2 linked regions of the Caldalkalibacillus thermarum genome follow. Each later gene encodes a partner of the first gene's protein in a complex. Links are inferred from orthologs where the notes say so. Each region holds a gene or a part of one and is shown on either strand. Other genes may lie near its edges.

Evidence for each region. The genes of interacting proteins can lie anywhere in the genome.
Region 2: the proteins of IEW48_RS01285 (region 1) and IEW48_RS10445 are in contact, whole or in part, in a crystal structure (PDB 6PRK), measured with the Bacillus subtilis proteins. The link is inferred for Caldalkalibacillus thermarum from one-to-one orthologs.

Annotation. Positions count from the first base shown.
Region 1 is NZ_BMKZ01000002.1:34,483-42,285, reverse strand. What follows is about bases 4,049-6,949. They hold IEW48_RS01285 (YlbF/YmcA family competence regulator), read left to right. Parts: upstream 4,049-5,232; coding sequence 5,233-5,667; downstream 5,668-6,949. Other genes in these bases: IEW48_RS01275 (putative amidoligase domain-containing protein), read left to right, coding at 6,515-6,949; IEW48_RS01280 (outer spore coat protein CotE), read left to right, coding at 5,822-6,388; miaB (tRNA (N6-isopentenyl adenosine(37)-C2)-methylthiotransferase MiaB), read left to right, coding at 4,049-5,229. Also shown: ctaD (cytochrome c oxidase subunit I), read left to right, coding at 1-974; IEW48_RS01310 (cytochrome c oxidase subunit 3), read left to right, coding at 974-1,588; IEW48_RS01305 (cytochrome C oxidase subunit IV family protein), read left to right, coding at 1,593-1,934; IEW48_RS01300 (cytochrome c oxidase assembly protein), read left to right, coding at 2,098-3,006; IEW48_RS01295 (DUF420 domain-containing protein), read left to right, coding at 3,080-3,538; more of miaB, read left to right, coding at 3,700-4,048; more of IEW48_RS01275, read left to right, coding at 6,950-7,803. UniProt on the Bacillus subtilis protein: May work together with YlbF to regulate community development.
Region 2 is NZ_BMKZ01000024.1:23,232-27,647, forward strand. What follows is about bases 286-3,080. They hold IEW48_RS10445 (YlbF/YmcA family competence regulator), read left to right. Parts: upstream 286-1,357; coding sequence 1,358-1,804; downstream 1,805-3,080. Other genes in these bases: IEW48_RS10440 (hypothetical protein), read left to right, coding at 286-1,315; IEW48_RS10450 (M23 family metallopeptidase), read left to right, coding at 1,973-3,080. Also shown: more of IEW48_RS10440, read left to right, coding at 1-285; more of IEW48_RS10450, read left to right, coding at 3,081-3,127; IEW48_RS10455 (PH domain-containing protein), read right to left, coding at 3,203-4,416. UniProt on the Bacillus subtilis protein: Regulates sporulation prior to stage II. Positively controls the competence regulator ComK at a post-transcriptional level. May modulate the translation, stability or activity of ComS. May work together with YmcA to regulate community development.

The DNA.
Region 1 (7,803 bases):
TGTTCACTGTTGGTATGGGTCCCGTAGCTAATGCTCTGTTTGCTGTGGCGACCATGGCCATTGCTGTGCCGACCGGGATTAAAATTTTCAACTGGCTGTTCACCATGTGGGGCGGCCGGATTCAGATGACAACGGCCATGCTGTTCTGTCTCGGTTTTCTGCCCACCTTTGTGATGGGTGGTGTCACCGGTGTTATGCTGGCTGCAGCTCCTGCTAACTATCAATACCATGACTCCTATTTTGTGGTGGCACATTTCCATTACACGATCATTGGTGGCGTTGTGTTAGGATTGTTTGCCGGTATCTATTACTGGTGGCCCAAAATGTTTAATAAGAAGTTAAACGAAACCCTGGGTAAATGGATGTTCTGGTTGTTCCTGATTGGCTTCCATCTGACTTTCTTTATTCAACATTTCCTGGGATTACAGGGCATGCCTAGACGCGTATTTACCTATCTTGAAGGTTTGGGTTTGGAAACCGGTAACTTTATCAGTACCGTGGGTGCCCTTTTAATGGGAGTGGCAACCATCCTGTTTGTGATCAATGTAATTTATACCCATTTGCGGGCTGACTTGGCTGAAGCTGATCCTTGGGATGGACGTACATTGGAGTGGGCAACCAAAACACCGATTCCGGAATATAATTTTGCCCAAACCCCTAAAGTGCGTGGATTGGACCCGCTGTTTGTGGAGAAAACTAAAGGTAACGGCAAAATTATTCCTGCTGAGCCTTTAGGTCCTATTCATATGCCTAATCCATCCATTTTACCGTTTATTATGGCTTTTGCGCTGTTCATCGCCGGATTCGGTTTCTGCTTGCATTCTTTCTATGAATCCAATGTGATTCCGTTTACCATTGCCGGTGTTGGCATTGCCGGAACGCTGCTGTGCATGTTCTTGCGCTCTGTCATTGAAGACCACGGTCATCATATCGAACCGCATGATGAGGGTATGGATAAGGGGGTTGGGGCATAATGCAGGTGAACCAGACTAACAGTCTTCCTGCCCATCCTGAAAAAGCCACGTTGGAAGGTAAAAACAAAATTCTTGGCTTCTGGTTCTTTATCGGAAGTGACGTTGTCTTATTTGCTTCCCTGTTTGGGACCTACTTGGGCCTGAAAGGGTCAACGCAAGGTGGCCCTGGGCCCCAGGATCTGTTTCATTTAGAATACGTAGCGCTGATGACATTTATTCTGTTGCTCAGCAGCATGACCAGTGTTTTGGGAATCAAAGCAATGCAGCGCAATGACTTTGCCAGAATGCAGTTGTGGTTCTGGATCACCATTTTGTTGGGTTTGGCATTTCTTGGATTGGAGATTTATGAGTTTTATCAGTTTGTCGTTCATGAGGGACTTGGGTATACGACAAGTGCTTTTGCTTCTGCTTTCTACACCCTTCTTGGCTTCCACGGGGCTCACGTGACCTTTGGTGTGCTGTGGTTTGCAACCCTGTTGATCCGCTCCCGCACACAAGGTATTAATACCTACACGGCACCTAAATTTTATGTGGCTAGCCTGTATTGGCACTTTGTAGACGTAGTGTGGGTGTTCGTCTTTACCCTGGTTTACCTCATGGGAAAGGTGGGTTAAGCTGATGGCCAATGTGAATCATACCTCACACGGGCGGCATACAGTTGACGAAACCATTAGAGACAAGCAGGCTGAAAAGAAAGAGAACATGCAGCTCTATGTGTCATTCGCCTTAATGATCGTGTTAACGGCGATGGCCTTTGTTGCAGTGGCCAGTGAGCAAATTCCGGCCGGTTTTGCGGTTCCCTTCATTCTGTTGCTGGCATGTATACAGTTTATTTTGCAACTGTTCATTTTCATGCACTTGAATGAGAAAGGCAGCGAATATCCCATTCTATTTATGTTCAGCGGTGTTTTTGTGGCTATCCTGACCATTGCCGCTTTGATGTTATTGATTTGGTGGTAAAACATATATCTGATGATCATTCAACCCCTGGCATGTACTTTGACAATTCCTTGTCATTGCTTGCAAAGGACATGCAGGGGTTTTAAAATATGGTTGAACCCATAAATGATTAATTGGTTGTTTAATCGGCTTTTGTGCAGGCTGGAGAAAGGAGATCTCGGCCATGACATTGCGTGATGCGCTGAACAATTACAGCTTTTTTGAGCTGTGGCGTCCAGATATATTGGCTGTACTGCTTGTTGTTGGGATGCTCTATCTGCTTTTGACAGATCGGCTGCGAGAACAATTGCCCTTTGCAACCGCTCCCGTGTCCCGGGGGAAAAAAGCGGCTTTTCTGTCAGCACTGCTGATATTGTATCTTGTCCACGGCACACCGATTCATGTGCTGGGATACTATTATTTGTTTAGTGCCCATATGCTGCAGATGGCTGTCAGTTACATGGTGGCGGCACCGCTATTGATTATTGGTATCCCACAATGGGGATGGAATGCTTTGTTAAGTGTACGGACTGTGAAAAGCGTGTTTGCCTTTATGACTCATCCTTTTGTAGCCGTGATAAACTTTAATGCCTTTTTGTCTTTTTACCATGTACCCATTGTGTTTGACACAGTGATGCAATACCACTGGCTGCATGCCGTTTATCATTCTTTTCTCTTTGTGGCAGCCTGTTTCATGTGGTGGCCCATTATCAGCCCATTGTCTGGTGAACGGCAATCGACCTTTTTGCGCAAATTTGGCTACATTATTACAGGAAGCGTTTTGATCACGCCTGTATGTGCACTGGTTATATTTGCCCAAAAGATCCTGTATACCACCTATATCGACGCACCCCAAATATTTGCTACACTCTCTCTTTTGGATGACCAGCAATTGGGGGGCGTGATCATGAAGCTGGTCCAGGAAGCTGCGTTCGCAACAGCCTTAATTATCATCTATTTCCAGTGGGCGCAAAAGGAGCGTAGCAGACGAGAAATTGATCCCGTTGAAGAAAAAGATTTAGGCTATGTAACCAGTCATTCTCAGTCCAATCATGTTGTGATCAAACAGCCTTCTACCCAACGGAGCAACTAAAACTTTATTTTGTCAGTATTTGTCAGTGTCAGAAGAGCTTAAGGATACTGGTAGTTGAAGGAGAAGGGATTCCATGGCATACATTTTACCCCTGATAAGCACTTTATGTATAGTGATCAGTGCCATTCTGGTCGCGATAGGCTGGGTTGTGATCCGGCGTGGGGATACGAAGCGTCATATTCAGGTGATGGCATTTGCTTCAATCTTTGCTGTGATATTTTTTGTTATTTATATGTCCAGAACCATTTTTATAGGCAATACCGCTTTTGGCGGCCCAGACCATGTCGCGCCATATTATCATCTTTTTTTGCTTTTCCATATTGTTCTGGCCACATTAGCCGCTGTATTGGGCCTGTTAACACTTTACTATGGTTTTAAGAAACAATATAACCAGCATAAACGGATTGGACCCTTAACCTCGGTGATCTGGTTTTTAACAGCTGTGACCGGCGTTACTGTTTATCTCTTACTTTATGTGATTTATCCACCCGGTGAAACAACCAATATGTTGCGGGCCATTATCGGCGGATGAGGGAGACTGGCAGACAGTCTCCTTTTGTTATCTGTTGTGTTTTCTCGTTTGCTATATGATGCTAAATTAACCAAACTGTTCGTTTGCCCATCATTTTAAATTTCGTTATAATGTATATGTTATAGAAAACAAATGCATCCTTGTTGTAGGAGTTGATATAGATGGCAAAAGACTACAGCAAATACTTTGATTCCTTTAAAGTCATTTCCGAAGAGAATAACCGTAAACGGATACGCATAAAAGGACGCCAAGTGACCATTTATTCTGAGCCGGACTTTAAAGAAGGACGCCGGCGCGGCAAAGAAGATATTAAGGTGTTTCAAGCAGAGATACCTGAAGAGATGCTTGATATCGGCAAGGGTAAAAAGTACTTGCTGGTTACTTATGGGTGTCAAATGAATGTACATGACAGTGAGCACATTGCCGGTTTGCTGGAAAGCATGGGCTATACGCCAACAGAAGATGAAACAGAGGCGGATGTAATTCTTTATAACACCTGTGCCATCCGTGAAAATGCAGAAGACAAAGTGTTTGGTGAGCTTGGCCGGCTTAAACGTTTAAAAACAGAAAAACCAGAGCTGATCTTGGGCGTATGTGGCTGCATGTCCCAAGAGGAGGCGGTGGTGAATAAGATACTGCGCAGCTATCATCATGTCGATCTGATTTTCGGCACGCATAACATCCACCGGTTGCCGGTTCTTTTGCGTGATGCCATCCTTTCCAAAGAAATGGTCATCGAAGTGTGGTCCAAAGAGGGAGATATCATTGAGAATCTTCCTCAGAAAAGAGAAGGGGGCATCAAAGCCTGGGTCAATATCATGTACGGCTGTGACAAGTTTTGCACCTACTGTATCGTGCCATTTACCCGAGGGAAAGAACGCAGCCGCCGTCCAGAAGATGTGCTGGCTGAAGTGCGTGAACTGGCCCGACAAGGCTATAAGGAAATTACGGTCCTAGGACAAAATGTGAACGCATATGGCAAAGATTTTACAGACCGCCGCTACCGTTTGGCCAATCTGTTTGATGACATCCGCAAAATTGATATTCCCCGGGTCCGGTTTACAACAAGCCATCCGTGGGATTTTGATGATGAACTGATTGAAGTGCTAGCCAAAGGCGGCAACCTGGTTGAGCATATTCACCTTCCTGTTCAATCAGGAAACAATGAGATTCTCAAACTCATGGGGCGGAAATATACACGGGAAGAATATTTAGAGCTTGTCCGTAAAATCAGGGCAGCCATTCCAAATGTTTCTCTGACCACAGACATTATTGTCGGTTTCCCCAACGAGACAGAGGAGCAGTTTGAGGACACTCTCTCCCTGGTTAAAGAGGTAAAATTTGATTCGGCGTTTACCTTTATCTATTCTCCGCGCCATGGCACTCCGGCTGCTCAAATGGAGGACAATGTACCAGAAGATGTGAAAAAAGAGAGGCTGTACCGCCTGAATGCCCTGCAAAATGAAATCAGCCGCCGTAAGAATGAAGCCTTAAGAGGACAGGTTGTTGAAGTGTTGGTTGAAGGGGAAAGCAAAAATAACCCAGATGTCCTGGCCGGCCGGACACGAACCAACAAACTGGTCAACTTTAAAGGTTCTAAAGATGCAATTGGCAAGCTTGTTCATGTAAAAATCACTGAACCTCAAACATGGACATTAAAAGGAGAACAGGTTCAGCCAGTGGAGGTATGATTTATGTCAAAGTCTGAAATTGTGACCCGGAAAGAAATTATTGAGCAAGCGGAAAAATTGGCCGTTCTCATTGCCCAGTCTGCAGAAGTGGATTTCTTTAAACGGGCCGAGCAACAGATTAAAAAAAATGAAAAAGTGCAACGTTTGATTGCCGAGATCAAGCGCTTGCAAAAGCATGCTGTTCACTATGAACATTACAAAAAAAGTAAGGCTTTGGAAGAAACAGAAGCCAAATTGGAACAACTTCACCAAGAGTTGGATCAGATTCCCATTGTCCAAGAGTTTAAACAATCCCAGAGAGATGTCAATGATTTGTTACAGATGGTGACCAATATCATTTCTAATACGGTTACCGATAAAATTATTGAATCAACAGGTGGCAATGTGCTCACAGGAGAGACCGGAGGAGGGTCTAACTTCTCTTGCCCCATTCGATAATCCCTGCTCTGTTAAACTGACACAAAGGCCTCCTTTGTCGCGTTCTTGATACAGGCACTGGATTTCATTGAAGAAATTCAGTGCCTTTTTTGCACCATAGACGATTGTCATGCATACAATTAACTGAACGCGATGTATGGAGGAGGTAGCGTTAATGTCTCAAACAGAAAGAGATATTCAATGTCGTGAAATTGTTACCAAAGCAGTTTGTGGTAGGGGTCGTAAATTTACTCAAGCTACTCACACCATCACTCCAGCTCATGCACCCACCAACATCTTGGGCTGTTGGATTATTAATCATACCTATACAGCTTCCAATGGGGGAGACATAGTTGAAGTAAGTGGTTCTTACGACATCAACATTTGGTACTCATACAACAAAAACACACAAACACAAGTGGCAACTGAAACAGTCAGCTATGTTGATCAAGTTCCGCTCACCATGATGGATAAAAACTATCTGGATGGCGAATTAGAGGTTGATGCCAGGGCGACTCAACAACCAACAGCGTGTGAGGCGACAATTGCAAACACTGGAGATGCTGTCCTTGTTCAAGTGGAACGCGAGTTTTTGGTTGAGGTGATCGGTGAGACTAAGGTGTGTGTCGTGGTTTGCCCAGGTGGTTGTGAAGGATTGGATGATGACAAGGAATTTTCCTTTGAGGATGATCAAGAGTTCGAAGAATTGGATCCTGACATTGTGATTGATGAATTGGATTAACTTAATATTTATTATGTAAAGTGGAGGGTTCATCCTCCATTTTTCTTTGCTCACTCTTTTAGTGGCGTCGCATATCTTGATACGTAGGAGGGTTGATCGACTCTAAGCAGAGGAGCTCGTATTCATATGACCGTCAAATTGGAAGAGCTGGACTTTCCCTATGTCATCGCGGATCCTGATCAGGTTGACCGATACCCACCAGGAAAAATTGAACTTCGCTTATATGTGCCTCCTCCTACTGAAACGGAAAAGCAACTTGAACAAAACTTGCTGCAGTCAGGCGGAATTGCGGTTGTTAGAGATAAAGATCCAAGACCGAAAAAAATATTGCGCTTTGCCATTTGCCAATTGGAGTGTTTTGCTCTTTGGCAAGCAGACCAAAGCGGAGAAGAAAACAGCCCCCTGTTAAAAACCCGGCCTGGCCGGAGAAGTTCTTTTCGTGCTTTGCCGCTTCAAACCTCTACACGGGATGTCAGAAAATCTCGGCAATTGGCTATACGTGCTTTATATTCATTAGGCTATGATTTAGGATTGGTTGATGTGGGGGTGTTTTCCGTCAAACCCCGGTACCGTGTGTGGCGTATGAGCAACCGTATTCCTCCTGGCAATAAGGAAGCTTTGAATCGTCTGATTGAAAGACAAGTAACAGAATATGCCCAACACCATAATCCCGTTCTGGGAGCCGATTTAGAGTTTGTTTTAAGGCACCGGAATGGGAAGTATGTTTTAGCTTCTAACTATTTTCCCAAGTTGGGCAGGGTGGGCTACGATTCAATCTGGATTCCTGGCCGGCGCAACAAACATCCTATTGCTGAACTTAGACCTAAGCATAGTCCTGATCCCAGGGAGCTTTTTAAAAATATTTTTCTGTGCCTGCGGCTTGCGGAGAGGAAAATCAATAACCCTGACATCCAATGGCTGGCCGGGGGCAAACCGCTGAAGGGTTTTCCCATAGGGGGGCACCTTCATTTTAGCGGTGTTCCGCTCAATACCCGTTTTGTCCGTGCGCTGGATAATTATCTGACACTGCCTTTATTTTTAATGGAAAGCCCTATCTCTCTTTCCCGTCGCCCGAAGTACGGCTATATAGGGGATATACGTGAGCAATTTCACGGGGGTTTTGAATACAGGACACCTCCAAGCTGGCTGGTTCGTCCCCGGATCGCAAAAGGGGTGGTTTGTTTAGCCAAGGTATTAGCCAATGATTACCAGCATCTGGAGTGGATGCCGCTGAATAATTGGCGAGTTCAAACAGATTTTTACCAGGAGGAACAAGATAAATTGAGAGGCATTGTTCACCAACTGTGGCAGGAGTTAAAGTTGCGCTGTCCTTCTTATAGGGAATACCAGCACGAGCTAGATCCATTCTATCAGCTGATTGAAGCTCACTATCGCTGGGATGAGTATCAGGATAT
Region 2 (4,416 bases), on another replicon or contig:
CGTTACTGACCGGGAAACGTATAGTAAACAGATGGCTCTGTTGCTAGATTTCATGACAAGGCAGCAGCTCATTCGCTGGTATAAACATAGCCTTGTTCTAGATTTGGATCAAGTGGATCAATGGATGGGGAACTCCCGGCAGGAGATGAGTATTCGTTTTTTAGACTATTGGTTTAGCCATTATGTGCCCTCGGCAACCTGGTTACAGCGTTATTTAGCTGATATGAAGCACCTGCTCCGAACCAGGGCAGATTCGCCGGCTGCCACCGGTACGACGGCTGGTATTCAGGGGTCGGACTGGGTCTATCTTTTATCTCCTGTTGAAGCTTGGGAAGATAACTATGCTTTACCTCCCGCCCAAGACATTATTGCCCGCTTGGAGCAAGAAATTATCTTACCGCTTATGGGACTGGGGCTGGTTGAATATGCTGAAACCCCTCAAGGCGCAAAGGTGTGGCGTTATCGTTGGGAGCATGAGCAGTGTTGTCCGTGGTGGGTTCAGCCTCACCTGGAAGTACTCGTTCCCCAGGTGATTCCTTTTCGTGATCTGTGGCGTCTGACACAGTATTTGGCCCTTGATGCGTGGCAAGATATGCTGGTTTTGCGCCTGGATCAGGCTTATGTTCAGAGCATGGCCTCTGGAGGACACGCTTTGGAAAAGTGGTTTATCTGGTTAGAACAGAACAGCAGTATCCCCGTGCCTGAGACATTTAAAGAACAGCTTAAGCTGTGGCTGAAGCAGCCCAATCAGGTTAAACTGCAGGAGATGGTGGTGCTGGAAGTGAATCAGGAAGAATTGGCCCAGGCCATTCTCGAGATGCCTGAGTTACAGCCCTTTGAATTGCGTGCCGCCACACCACGCCTGTTGCTTGCCGAAAAAGGAAGGGTGGATGAGATCGCCCATGTTCTGCACAAAAAAGGCATTCACCTCAGTACCGAAAAGAATGATGACACGCCATGGCCTCTCATACCGTTTGATCACGAACTCATTGCTTTCCCCCGGGACAAAAACAGGCAGTTGAAAGTGGAAAATGTTTTTCCTGATTGGACTGAGGCCATTCCGGCCTGGAAACAGCTTCCCGAAACATGGAAAAAACATTTTACTTCTTATCATGCCAAAACGAAGCGGGATATGGTTCAACAGGCTGTCACTCACCAGTTAAGGCTGAAAATAGAGGACGACCGGGGGAGCGTGGCCACCATTGAGGCTGTCGATTTCGGCATGGAGCATGGGGAATGGGTGGTCAGTGACCAGGAGGGCAAAACTTACAAGTTAAACCAGCTGAACCGCCTCCAACTGTTGTTTCCCGTTTAAGTCAAAACGTGTTACAATTGGATAACGGAGGTGTTGGTCCTCATGATAGCCTCACTTGACTTGGCGGAGATCCTGGAGGAGACCGACCGCCTGGCGCAACTCATTCTCCGCTCCGAAGAAGTGAAGCAGTACCGTTTATGCAAACAGCGCTTAAAGCAGGATAAAGAGGCCCAAAAGTTAATCAAGCGTTTTGTTCAAAAGAAGGAACAATTTGAAGAGGTAGAGCGTTTTGGACGCTATCATCCCGATTATGACCGCATTAAACAAGAAATGCGCCAATTAAAGCGTGAACTGGACTTAAATGAAAGTGTGGCCAACTTTAAAAAGGCGGAACGAACGCTTGAGGCCATTTTGATAGAAATCAGCGAAAAAATTGCCTATGCCGTTTCAGATAGCATTAAAGTGCCCACTGGCAATCCATTCTTTGACCAGATTGGTTGCGGTGGTGGGGGATGCAGCGGCGGATGTGGCAGTTGCGGTAATCATTAATGACAACCACTCCAGTTTGGGGTGGTTGTTTGTTGATTCACCGGGAGCCAGCTTTGCCCAAAAAATAAGCTAATTGGAACAGAAGTTGTTTTGTTTTTGGGGCTTCATCCTTTATAATAGGAACTAGTCCGATAAAAGCATTAGTTTTAACAAAAGGATGGAGTGCCCTTGATTACGTTACAGAGACGTAGATGGATCGCCATATTTACAGTCATGATTCTTATTCTGGCCGGGTGTGCGCTTTCTCCTGACTCAGACAAGCAGACAGTTAAGCAGAATGAACGTAAACAGCAGGAAAAACAGGTAGAACATCAAAGAGGCGAATGGTTGACGCTGGACGCTGAACACCGTGAAGGGCAGTGGTGGATATCGGCCCGCCAGCTGGCTAAGGTCACCGAGGGTTCGGTTGAAGTGGATGAGATTAACGGAACAGCGGAGCTGGACATTCTCGGTGTCCCCTTTTTCCTGATCAAAGAAGTGTCTGTTGTGGAGAGAAATGGGGTGTATTTGCCTTATGAATTGGAGCCCCTGTTTACAGAAAATGATGTGCTCCTTCCGCTGGCTTTTCTCGAAAATGCCCTGGAGGCAGAATATGAGCTTGTAGAAACAGAACAAAAGGTGCGGTTATCGCTCGATCATGAGGCCGTTGCTGTTTTCAGTCAGCATGGTCAGACCACCTTTAACCTTCAGGAACTATCGGCCGATGATTTGATCGACTACCTGTCCTTTTTGTCTAATCCTATCCCCGGGGCCAAAATCAGCACGCGGGACTCTCATCTTCCCGGCGCCCCCCGTTCATACCGCAATGGTTACCATGAAGGGATTGACTGGTACGGGGGAGCCACGGGGATTGAGATTGGTTTGGATACGCCTGTCTTGTCAGTGGCCGATGGCGTAGTGGTACGGGCCGACCATGATTATGTGGAAATGGATCTGGAGGAACGGGAAGGCTATTTGTCCTGGTCAGCCCAACTGAGCGACACCCCCAACTATCTATTGGACAAACTAAGAGGACGCTCCGTCTGGGTGCAATATGATCACGGGGTGATGATCCGCTATGCCCATTTGTCCGCCGTTGAGGAGGGGATTGAAGTAGGCAAGGAAGTTAAGCGGGGCGATGTGCTGGGCTATGTGGGTAACTCGGGTACCAGCTTTGCCGTCAAAGGGGATGAATATGGAGGGCTCCATCTGCATGCTGATTTGCTCATTTACGGCGAGTTGTTCTGGAAGTACTTGGATGATTTAGATGAGGTGCGTTATGTTTTAGAACATATTTTTCAAGATGAGCCCAAACTGATACCGGATGCTGGTGATTACAAATAAACAGCCTTCTGTAGTTCAGAGGGCTGTTTATTGTTTTTTTGCAAGGAATGAGTTGTACAGAAAACGCAATGACGTTTAGTGATTCCCAGATGGCACTCTTTTTGGCTGGCACCAGTCCAGCAGTGCTTCTCCATCTCGTGCATCCACATCTCTGACCAAGAAAAATGTTCCTCCAAAACCGGATAGAACACGCACACCGATCGAAGCGAGCTTTCTCCGCCGCTGGAAAAAAGAGCGGTTCACATGGGCTGACTGAACACATCGTTTAGGGATCAATATCGTGGCCTTAGATAAGAGACGGTATCGTAGCACTAGCAGTGGTCCCGATGTTCTCCATCCAGCATCTTTATATTGCCAGTAAGCGAGAAGAGAAGCTAACCCCAAGATGAGAAAAGCAACCAACCCGTATGGCAGCCAAATGACAGCCGGGATCACCACCAAAATAACAGGCAGACACAAGCGCAATTCATAGCAGAATAATGCCCGGTTCGGCACAGAATGGATGCCAAGCTGGCCAGGCCAATGGGTGTCCAGCCCCCAGTCTTGGGGTGCAACCGCCTGTAAAAAAGACTCGAGATCACGGCGGGGGATTAAGGGATGTAGTATCCGTGATCCCCCATACTCTTGGCCGTATCCGGCACATTCAATATACACTGTTGTCAGGCCAAACATCTGGCGCAAGGGATTTTCCGCTATCCTGATGGCCTGAATCCTTCTGAGAGGGATTGTAAATTCCCGTTTTTCTAACAATCCATAAGAAACATACACATCTGAATCTCTGCGGACCAGTGTAAAGTTGGCATACTTTACTGCGGTCGCCACTATGGCTGCCAGCCAGGACATCAACGCGATCAGCGGAACCAGATACAAGATGAGTGTGAGGTTGGATTGTACAAAGTTGGTCAACAGTTCAAACAAGTTAAGTGAAGGAAAGAGTTGATCCACTTGAGAGAGAACAGCCACCAAAATAGAACATAGTATCCCGAAACTCCCCGAGGTAGACGCAGCCACCAGTAAATCCCTGACCGACAATTGAAAGCAGACGCCAGCTGTTGGTCTGGAAAGGGCTAATTCGTTGATATCCCTATGTCCCGCTTTCGTCTCAGTTTTGTCAGGGGATAACAGCTCTTGCAGCTGTTTAGCCTCCGTCAATTTAACAGCAGCTAAGGACACTTCTGCCTGTTCACTGCTGGTGGCCGTGTCAATTTCCACTTTGGTCACGCCAAAGAGGCGGTGAAGGATGCCCGTTGTCAAATTAATCGTTTGGATGCGTTCTGTTGGAATATAGC